One region of the Kineosporia sp. NBRC 101731 genome, then DNA from elsewhere that is predicted to be linked to it. Evidence: predicted binding sites of a transcription regulator. Region 1 holds the regulator's gene; the other holds the start of a gene.
What was found. Region 1 encodes HrcA, which represses chaperone genes, less so after heat shock. Its sites were predicted from a motif close to GNTNGCACTCGGNNNNNCCGAGTGCNANC; they were not measured.

Region 1 (5,023 bases):
GTTCCCGACCCCGCGAACCGGGGGCTGAACCGCGTCCTCAAGCATGAACGTCAGCGTCCCGCGAAACGGTCGCGGAGCTTGGAGAACACGCTGGTGTGCACCGGAGTCATCCGGCCCGAGGGCCGGTCCTCTCCGCGTAGCTTGGCGAACTCGCGCAGCAGGGCCTCCTGCTGCTCGTCCAGCTTGATCGGGGTGATCACCGCCAGGTGCACGACCAGGTCGCCCCGGCCGCCGCCGCGCAGGTGGGTGACCCCGAGCCCGCGCATGGTGGTGGCCTCGCCGGACTGGGAACCCGAACGGATCTCGAAGCTCTCCTGACCGTCCAGGGTGTCCAGCTCGATCGTGGTGCCGAGGGCCGCGGCGGTCATCGGGACCTCGACCGTGCAGTGGATGTCGTCGCCACGCCGGGTGAACACGGCGTGCTGACGCTCGACGATCTCGACGTAGAGGTCACCGGCCGGGCCACCGCCCGGGCCGATCTCGGCCTGGCCGGAGAGCTGGATGCGGGTACCGGTCTCGACCCCGGCGGGCACCTTGATGGTGAGGGTGCGGCGCGAGCGCACCCGGCCCTCGCCGGAGCACTCCAGGCACGGGCTGGGGATGACCGTGCCGAAGCCCTGGCAGTTGACGCAGGCCTGGGTGGTCATCACCTGGCCGAGGAAGGAACGCGCCACCCGCTGGGTCTGGCCACGGCCCTTGCAGATGTCGCAGATCTCCGGCTGGGTGCCCGGCTGACAGCAGCTGCCGTTGCAGACCTGGCAGACCACGGCGGTGTCGAGCTGCAGCTCGCGCTGACCGCCGAAGGCCGCCTCGGAGAGGTCGATCTCGATCCGGATCAGGGCATCCTGGCCCCGGCGCTGACGCGGCAGCGGGCCCCGCGAGGCGCCGCCCCCGGCGCCGCCGCCGAAGAAGGTCTCGAAGATGTCGGTGAAGCCGAAGCCCGCCCCGAAACCGGCCGCCCCGTTGGGGTCACCGCCGGTGTCGTAGGCCTGTCGCTTCTCCGGGCTGGAGAGAACCTCGTAGGCGCGGCCGACCTCCTTGAACCGCTCGGAGGCCTCCTCGCTCGGGTTGACGTCCGGGTGCAGCTGACGGGCCAGCTTCCGGTACGCCTTCTTGATCTCCTCGGGGCTGGCCGTCCGGGAAACCCCGAGCACCTCGTAGTAATCGCTCACGGCGGTGATGTTCTCTCCAGATCGGTGCAATGAAAGAGTGAAAGGCGGTGCCGCATAGTACGTGGCCGGACGGGTGGGCCCGGCCCCGGTTCAGACCGGTTCAGGGTTCGGGCCCCGCCCCGTTCGTCCCGACGGTAGTCACGATGCCAGGATCCGGGACACGTACCGCGCCACGGCACGCACCGCGGCCATGGTGTTCGGATAGTCCATGCGGGTCGGGCCGAGCACGCCCAGGCGGGCGACGACCTCTCCCTGAGAGGCGTAACCGCTGGACACCACCGAAGCTTCCTGAAGACCGATGTGTGCGGTCTCGCGTCCGATCAGCACACCGACGCCACCGGCGCCGTCGCCCATCTCGGTGAGGAGCTTCAGCAGCACCACGTGCTCCTCGATGGCCTCGAGCACGGGGCCGATGTGCTGGACGAAGTCCGGCCCGGAACGAGCCAGGTTGGCCGTACCGGCCAGCACGATGCGTTCCTCGCGCTCGATGTCGAGCGAGTCCTCGAGCGCGACGATCACCGCACGCACCAGTGTGCGGTCGTCCGGCCCGAACTGCTCGGGCAGATCGGCCACCACCGCGCTGACGTCGGTGAGACGACGCCCGGCCACGGCCAGGTTGAGCCGGGTCCGCAGACCGGCCAGCGTCTGCTCGGAGATCTCGCCCACCACCGGCACGATGCGCTGCTCGACGCGACCGGTGTTGGTGATCAGGATGACCAGCAGCCGGGTTCCCTCGAGCGCCACCAGCTCCACGTGCCGCACCGTGGAACGGCTCAGCGACGGGTACTGCACGACGGCGACCTGCCGGGTCAGCTGGGCGAGCAGGCGCACCGTGCGGCCCACCACGTCGTCCAGGTCGACCGCGCCGTCGAGCAGCGTCTGGATGGCCCGCTTCTCGGCCGTGGAGAGTGGCTTCACACCGCTCAGCCGATCGACGAACATCCGGTAGCCCTTGTCCGTGGGCACCCGGCCGGCGCTGGTGTGGGGCTGGGCGATGTAGCCCTCGTCCTCGAGCGCGGCCATGTCGTTACGGATGGTCGCCGGGGAGACACCGAGTGAGTGACGCTCGACCAGCGCGCGCGACCCCACCGGCTCCCGCGTCTCGACGTAGTCCTCGACGATGGCGCGCAGCACAGCGAGCTTCCGTTCCTCGCTCATGCCACCCACCTCCCAGTCATTCGGCTCATCACCCTGGCACTCACACCGCGGGAGTGCCAGTTTACGACCCCGGCGGCACCCCTGTGTGTCCACGGCGGGTCGGCTAGGTCTCCTGGCGCCTCCTGGTTACCGTCCCGCCATGGTTCCCAGTCTGCCCAGGATGCCCGGTTCTGCGCGCGGTCCCCAGGCCACGAGTGCATCTCCCGGTGTTGGCCGGGCGGTTCGTCCCGGTGACCGCTACGGGGCGGACGCGATCTCCGCCGCCCGCAAGAAGCCGCCGTTGCGTGAGCAGCCGGCCGACCTCGGACTGGTCGTCGAAGACGTCGAGACCGGCTGGGTCGGTGCCGTGGTGCGCACCGAGAAGAGCGGCGGCATGCACGTGGTGGTGCTGGAGGATCGTAAGGGGCGCACCCGCTCGTTCCCCCTCGGCCCCGGCTTCTGGGTGGACGGTGTGGCCGTGAAGCTCGTGCCGCCCGGGACCATAGCGTCTGCGGCCATGTCAGTGAAGTCGGTGAAGTCAGTGAAGCCGGTGAACCTGCGCAGCGCGTCCGGATCGGTCGCGGTGCGTGATCACCGCGCCCGGGTGGCGCGGGCCTCACGCATCCTGGTCGAGGGCAAGCACGACGCCGAGCTGGTCGAGAAGATCTGGGGTCACGACCTGCGCGTCGAGGGCGTCGTGGTGGTGCCGTTGCATGGCGTCGACGACCTGGCCGACGCGGTCGCGGACTTCGGCCCGGGGCCCGGCCGCCGGCTCGGCATCCTGGTCGACCACCTGGTGGCGGGCAGCAAGGAGTGGCACGAGGCGGCCGCGGCGGCCCGGGTCTCCGGCGCCCGCGAGAACGTGCTCGTGGTCGGGCACCCGTACGTGGACGTCTGGCAGGCCGTGCGCCCGCGCCGGCTCGGCATCGACGCCTGGCCGGTGATCCCCCGTGGCCTGCCGTGGAAGGAGGGCGTGCTGGAGGCGCTGGGCTGGCCGCACCACGAACAGGCCGACGTCGCGGAGGGCTGGCAGCGCATTCTCGCCTCGGTGACCAGTTACGCCGACCTGGAGCCCGCCCTGCTCGGCCGGGTCGAGGAACTCATCGATTTCGTCACGGGTGACGGCGAGGATCGCTGAGCACGACTCGCGCGTTCTACCGTGGGAGAGGAAGGGGGCTTGCCATGACCCAGGAACACCAGCCTGCGCAACCCGGTCAGAACCAGAACGTGAGTACGCACCAGGAGCCCGGCCCGGATCGGGATCCGGCCGCCGCCGACCGTGCGCAGACGGGTCCGGTCTACGGCACGCCGGGGCCGGGTGGCGCCGTACCGGCACCGCCCCCTCCGCCGCCCGGGTACGGCGCACCGGGTTACGGTCGGCCGATCGAGTACACGCCGATCATCCCGGGGCAGCCGCTCGACACCGGGCCGCAGAACCAGGGTGAGCCGGCTCAGTTCAGCGGGCTCGGTGGGCTCGGCGGACTCGGTGGGGTGGGCGTGTCCGGTCCGGCAGCAACGGCGGGTCAGGCGGGTCAGGCGCCACACCAGGATCAGACCGAGGGCTCAGGATCGAGCCAGTCAGGACAGATGGGCCGGATGGGCCAGGACCACGCGGGACAGCAGGCCGGGAACCAGGGCGACGAGCCGTCCCCGGCACCTGAGCACGGACAGCAGGCGCAGCCGAGTGGGCCGTCGTGGCGCCAGGGGCCACAGTACGGGCAGGGAAACTACGGGCAGCCAGGCCACTATGGCCAGCCCGGTCAGTACAACCAGCCCGGCACCTCCGAACAGCCACCGCAGTACGGGCAGCCCGGTCAGTACAACCAGCCCGGCCAGGCCCCGCAGTACGGGCAGCAGGGGCAGTACGGACAACCGGGGTACAGCGCCCCGCAGTACGGGCAGGCGCAGTACGGCCAGGGCCAGCAGGGTCAGTACGGCCAGGGCCACTACACCCAGAACGCTTCCCAGCCGGGCCAGTACAGCCAACCGGGCCAGTACAACCAGCCGGGCCAGTACGGCGCACCCCCGAACCAGCCCCCGTGGAACACCGGCCAGAACCCGGGCGGCTGCAACACCCCGCCGCCGCACCAGCAGGGCGGGCCGCTCTCCCCGAAGGAGATCAACCAGTGGGCGGCCGCCGCGCACCTGGGTGGCGTGCTGGCTTTCGTGCCGTTCCTGCCGCTGGTTCCGTGCATCGTGATCTACGCGATGTACAAAGACCGCAGCCGGTACGTCAAAGAGCAGTCGACCGAGGCGATCAACTTCCAGATCTGCGTGCTCTTCGCCTATGTCGTCGCCTACATCATCGATCTGCTGCCGATCCTGAACGGCTTCACCCTGCTGGTGTGGGTCTTCTCGGCGATCTTCTCGCTCATCGCCGCGGCGTCGGCCTGGCGGGGGGATCAGTTCAGCTACCCGATCTCCCGCGCGTTCCTTCACTGACCACACATTGAGGACAAGGTGGGCACCCGGGTGCCCACCTCGTCCTCAATGCGTTACCCGTCAGGGAAGCAGGGCCCGCACCACCGCATCAGCCAGCAGCCGCCCGCGCCGCGTGAGCACCACGGTTCCGGCCGCGGCCGGTTCCGGCTCGACCAGCCCGTCGGCGAGCACACCAGCCAGGAGCACTGCCGGGTCACCCTGCAGGCCAGCCTCTTTCAGAGGAAGACCTTCGCGCAGGCGGGAACGCAGCAGCACCTCTTCCAGCTGACGCG
Region 2 (5,023 bases), on a different contig from region 1:
TGGGTACCACGTCACACAGTGCCCGCAGGCGGGATGGACGCGCGACGGCTGGTCACACACCGTCAGGTCTGGTCGACCGTGCCGGTGATCGTGCGCAGTCATTGCGGGTGGGGCGCAACGAATGCACGCGATCCTGGCTGGCGGCTGGTGATGCTGGCCAGGAGGGTCGTTCGCGGAGGCGTTCACTTGGCAGCAGGGCCATCGCCTTCACCGCAGGGCCACTGCCTTCGCGGCATAGCCCTCGCCTCGGCGGCACCCTCGCCTTCGCGGCGGCACCCCTGCCTTCACGGCGGCACCCCTGCCTTCACGGCAGCACCACCACCGACACGCTCGACCCGGCCACGGCGCCCGCCAGCCGATCCGCCTCATCGGCCTGGACCGCCAGTACCAGGAGGCCGGCCAACGCATCGGCACCAGAATCCCCGGACGCCCCCTCGCCCTCACCGAGCACGCCAAGTCCCACACCGCCACCAGCTCCCCCTCCGGCCACCCCGGTGCGCCCGGAAGCCGCCAACACCAAGGCATTCCGCGCCGGACGCGCAATCGTGGCCGGACTCGACGTGGATTCACCACCCGCCTCGGCCGCCGGCCAGGTGGAGGCCGGGCCGGCGATGACATCGACATGATCCCCGGCCCGGACCAGGGCGGCGCTCGCCGGATCGGTCAGCCGCACCGGTACAGCAACAGTTCCGGCGGGCAGTCCTCGCAGCAGTCCCGGTCCGAGCAGCCGGACATCGGTCAGTACCTCGCCCTCGCGCACGGACACGGCCAGAACCTGTCCGGCCGGATCGGCGGAGAGGCAGCCGGACGGCGCCATCTCCGCCGGCCAGCTGGCTACTTCCAGATCGCCCGACGACAGCCGCCGACCGGCCGAAAGGTCATGCGTGGCGACCATGACGCGGACCATCGTCGGTGACGCCGGCCCGGCCGCCCGCACCGTGAACCACACCGCGAGCAGCATCAGCATGACCAGGACCGGACGCCGGTGACGCGCGAACCAGAGCCGAGCCACGCGTACCCGGCCGCTACCCAGCCGGGGCGGATGTCGCAGCGCCCGGTAGCGAATGACAGGCCCTGACTCGACGATCCTTCGAAACGGTCTTTCGGCCGGTGCTTTCCGGCCAGAAGGGGGACCGGCTACCGGCAAGTGCGTTGTCAATGAATCAAACTCGTCGATTCTCCAGCTTTGCCCGTCGCTCAGGAGGTCCGAGCTGTCCCGGACCGCATGACGTGCTGACTCGCCGGAAGACCGCGTGTCTGCCCGGCCAGGAACCCATCCGGAATCTGGCATGCCCCCAACGCTAGGCAGATCCGGAGACGGTCGCCCGGCTGAATCGGCGCCTGTGGACAAACCAGCTGTTGTGCGGAGGTGTGGAGCACTACTGGTGGCTCCTGGGTGCAGTGCGGGTGTCCGTGGAGGGATATTTTCGGTTGCGGCTCCCCGAGGTGCGCGGTTGAATGATGGTGCCGGTGACAAGAGGTCCAGGGGACCTTTTCTCGGGAAACTGAGATAGCCGGCTTTTTCATGCCCTGCCCCAGGGGGTCAGGCAGGAGTGCAGTGTCGGCTCGACGCACGAATCGTAGGCTTTGCACTCGCGTCCTTCGAGGATGCGTTGGACGGCCCAGAGTCCGTAGTCGGCGACCTGCATCCCCCACGCTGTCTGGGCGTCCCAGATGCAGGGGACGATCTCGCGATCCTCGACCTGCGCGCAAACGTCTTCCCGGGCGTGGCGTATCGCCTCGCGTTTGTTGTGCGTCTGAGGGATCCGACCACCACATAAAGGGTGTCACCAGGTGCGCTGACCTGTGGTGGGAGTTGTCTGAAGTGCATGAACCAGGCTGTCCGGTAAAGCTTTACCGGGTGTGCGCGCACGCTGGGGTGAGGATTTCTCTTCAGGAGAAACGTCGTATCAAAACGCGGCCCTTGGCCCTTGATGAGGTCGAAGACCTCTGAGCGGGTGGTCCAGGTGTCTTCTTTCGTGTGCACCCCCGTCGGCAGGCGGACACCACGTTTCTCCAGGGAGCACCGTAGTTGCAGTCCTTCCCAGAGCTCATGCCCGTGCTCATCCGCAAAGACGGCTGTGCCGAAACCGAAGTAACGACTGCTGCCCGGGCCGGACGACATGTCCAGATTTCCGGCCTCGTCGGCATACATGTACACGTCCGTCACGGAAGGTCATATTGCCAGTGCTGGCGGTGAGATCGGGAACTCTGTGCAAAACGCCGATCACCCCGCGCCCGGAAGGGCTGCGGGGTGATGACGGCGGATCAGCTCAGGCTGCGCTACCGCTGGAGGTCGAGGTGGTGGACTTGCTGCTCGACGACTTGGAGTCGGACGAGGTGGAGCTCGTCGACTTGCTGTCGGACGAGGTCGACGACGATGACGAGGAGCCGGACGAGTCCGAGCTGGTCGACGAGGCCGCCGGCGTGGTGGTGCTGGTGTTCGAGCCGCGCGAGTCATTGCGGTAGAAGCCCGAGCCCTTGAACACGATGCCCACCGAGTTGAAGACCTTGCGGAGCTTGCCACCGCACTCGGGGCACACGGTCAGAGCGTCGTCGCTGAACGCCTGCTGCGCCTCGAAGCCGTGGTTGCACTCGGTGCACGCATAGACGTACGTGGGCACGTCGTCCTCCTGTAAGCCTGGGCTGGCACTCTCTGCCGTTGAGTGCCAACAGCATAATGCACCAGCGGGTGTCGCCCCGACGGATGGCTGCCCGGTGATCAGCGAGAATCATCCTGGCGGCTGTGGAACGGGACCGGGGGGACGGCCATTCCCGCGACAGGCACGACTACAGCACGACCGGTAAAGGGACCGATTCGAACCGGGGGACCAGGGGGTTCGTCAACGCCCCAGACCGAGGAGACGTGACTGCAATGGCGAGCGACGCCGAGATCGAGGCGATGCGTCAGGCGATCGGGCTGGCGGCCCGGGGACTGGCGACGGTACTGCCCAACCCGGTGGTGGGGTGCGTGCTGCTGGGGCCGGACGGCACCGTGGTGGGCGAGGGCTGGCATGAACACGCAGGGGGGCCGCATGCCGAGGTGATGGCCCTGCGGGCGGCCGGGGAGCGGGCCCGAGGGACGACCGCGGTCGTCACGCTGGAGCCCTGCAACCACACCGGCCGCACCGGGCCGTGCTCGGAGGCCCTGATCACGGCCGGGGTCAGCCGGGTGGTGATCGCGGTGCCGGATCCCTCCGACGCGGCCTCGGGAGGAGCCGGCCGGCTGCGGGAGGCGGGGGTGGACGTCGAGATCGGAGTTCTCACCCAGGAGGCCGAACAGGGCCTGGAACCGGGCGAGGGGAACGAGGTCTGGCTGACCGCCGTGCGCCGGCAACGTCCGTTCGTCACCTGGAAGTTCGCCGCCACGCTGGACGGACGGGTGGCCGCGCAGGACGGGACGAGTCAGTGGATCACCAGCGTCGAGGCTCGCGGGGACGTGCACCGGCTACGGGCGCAGGTGGACACCATGCTGGTCGGTGTGGGCACGGTGCTGGCCGACGACCCGCTGCTGACCGTGCGCGACGCGGACGGCCGACCCCGGGCCCGGCAGCCGCTGCGGGTGGTCGCGGACACCCGGGGCCGTACCCCGCAGAACGCGAAGATCCGGGGGGACGACGCACCCACCTGGATCGCGACGGGCGACGAGGTGGGGGTGGTTGCCGGGAGCCAGGGGACCGATGCCCTCGACCTCCCCGCCCTGATGCACCAGCTGTACGCCAGGGAACGCCGGCACGTGCTGCTGGAGGGAGGGCCGCGTCTGGCCGGTGCGATGGTCGAGGCGGGCCTCGTCGACCGGGTGATCGCCTACCTGGCCCCGTCGCTGCTCGGCGCCGGCCCGAATGCCCTGATCGACGCCGGCATCACGACGATCGCCGACGTCTGGCGTCTTGATCTTGTCGACGTGCGCCAGGTCGGAGGCGACGTACGAGTGCTCGCCCGCCCCAGGGCACGCCCGGAACACCAGGTGCGCCCGGCCCCCCACTGACGCCCGGTGCTTCCGGCGGGAAACCGGGACGGGGCCGGGTGACCAGGGCCCTGGACGGGGGAGCGGCCGGGACGGTGCGCCGGGCCCCGTCCGGCTGATCCTTGTCGTGCCAGCCGGAGAGCTTGCCGCCCGCGCTGACGGCCTTGAGCCGGTTCTCGGTGGCGGCCCGGACAGCCGCCGGGGTGACCACGATCAGGTCGTCGCCCCGGCGCAGGGCGGTGCGGTGGTCGGGGACGATCGCCTCGCCGTCCCGGAGGATGAGGGTGACGTTCGCACCGTGCGGCAGGCGCAGCTCGAAGATCTCGACGCCGTGCAGGCGGGAGTCTTTGCTGACCTTGCACTCCAGCACGTCGGCACCCTGGGCCCCGAGCGGCACGCTCTCGACCTCCAGTCCGACCGTGGGCATGACGTCGGACAGGCCGAGGCGCTTGGCCACCCAGGGCAGCGTCGGGGCCTGGACCACGGTGAAGATCAGCACCAGGCAGAAGACGATGTCGAAGAGCTGGCGGGAGTTCTCGACGCCCTGGGCCACCGGCACGGTGGCCAGCACGACCGGGACGGCTCCGCGCAGACCGGCCCAGGAAAGGAAGGCCTGTTCCCGTAGCGAGACCCCGAACCACGACACCGAGGCCATCACCGACAGCGGCCGGGCGACGAGCAGCAGCACCAGCCCGATCAGGAAGGCCGGTCCGGCCTGGGCGGGCAGCCGCTCGGGGGAGGCGAGCAGGCCGAGCATCACGAACAGGCCGATCTGCGCGATCCAGCCCAGGCCCTCGGCGAAGCCACGCACCGCCACCCCGTGCGGCAGCTGGGAATTGCCGATGATCAGCGAGCACAGGTAGACGGCGATGAACCCGGAGGCGTGGATGCTGGCCGCGGCACCGTACGAGCCGATGGCGAAGGCGAACACCGCGATCGGGTAGAGGCCGGAGGAGGGCAGGGCCACGCGGCGCAGCGCGAACGCGCCCAGCCAGCCGATGCCCAGACCCATGGCGGTGCCGACGATCAGCTCGAACCCGGCCTCGTAGAGCAGGT

Region 2: a site for HrcA is predicted at 2,646-2,674, ahead of QSK05_RS23215 (FmdB family zinc ribbon protein). Genes of this name have one in related genera too.

What each region holds. Positions count from the first base shown of each region.
Region 1 covers NZ_BSTC01000016.1:53,768-58,790, reverse strand. The annotation lists gene dnaJ (molecular chaperone DnaJ) at 51-1,172, opposite strand; gene hrcA (heat-inducible transcriptional repressor HrcA) at 1,311-2,330, opposite strand; gene QSK05_RS30900 (DUF3097 domain-containing protein) at 2,491-3,447, shown strand; gene QSK05_RS30895 (DUF4870 domain-containing protein) at 3,537-4,751, shown strand; gene hemW (radical SAM family heme chaperone HemW) at 4,812-5,023, opposite strand, start outside.
Region 2 covers NZ_BSTC01000008.1:341,384-346,406, forward strand. The annotation lists gene QSK05_RS23210 (RcpC/CpaB family pilus assembly protein) at 305-967, opposite strand; gene QSK05_RS23215 (FmdB family zinc ribbon protein) at 2,274-2,624, opposite strand; gene ribD (bifunctional diaminohydroxyphosphoribosylaminopyrimidine deaminase/5-amino-6-(5-phosphoribosylamino)uracil reductase RibD) at 2,876-3,988, shown strand; partial or broken gene QSK05_RS23225 (potassium/proton antiporter) at 4,098-5,023, opposite strand, start outside.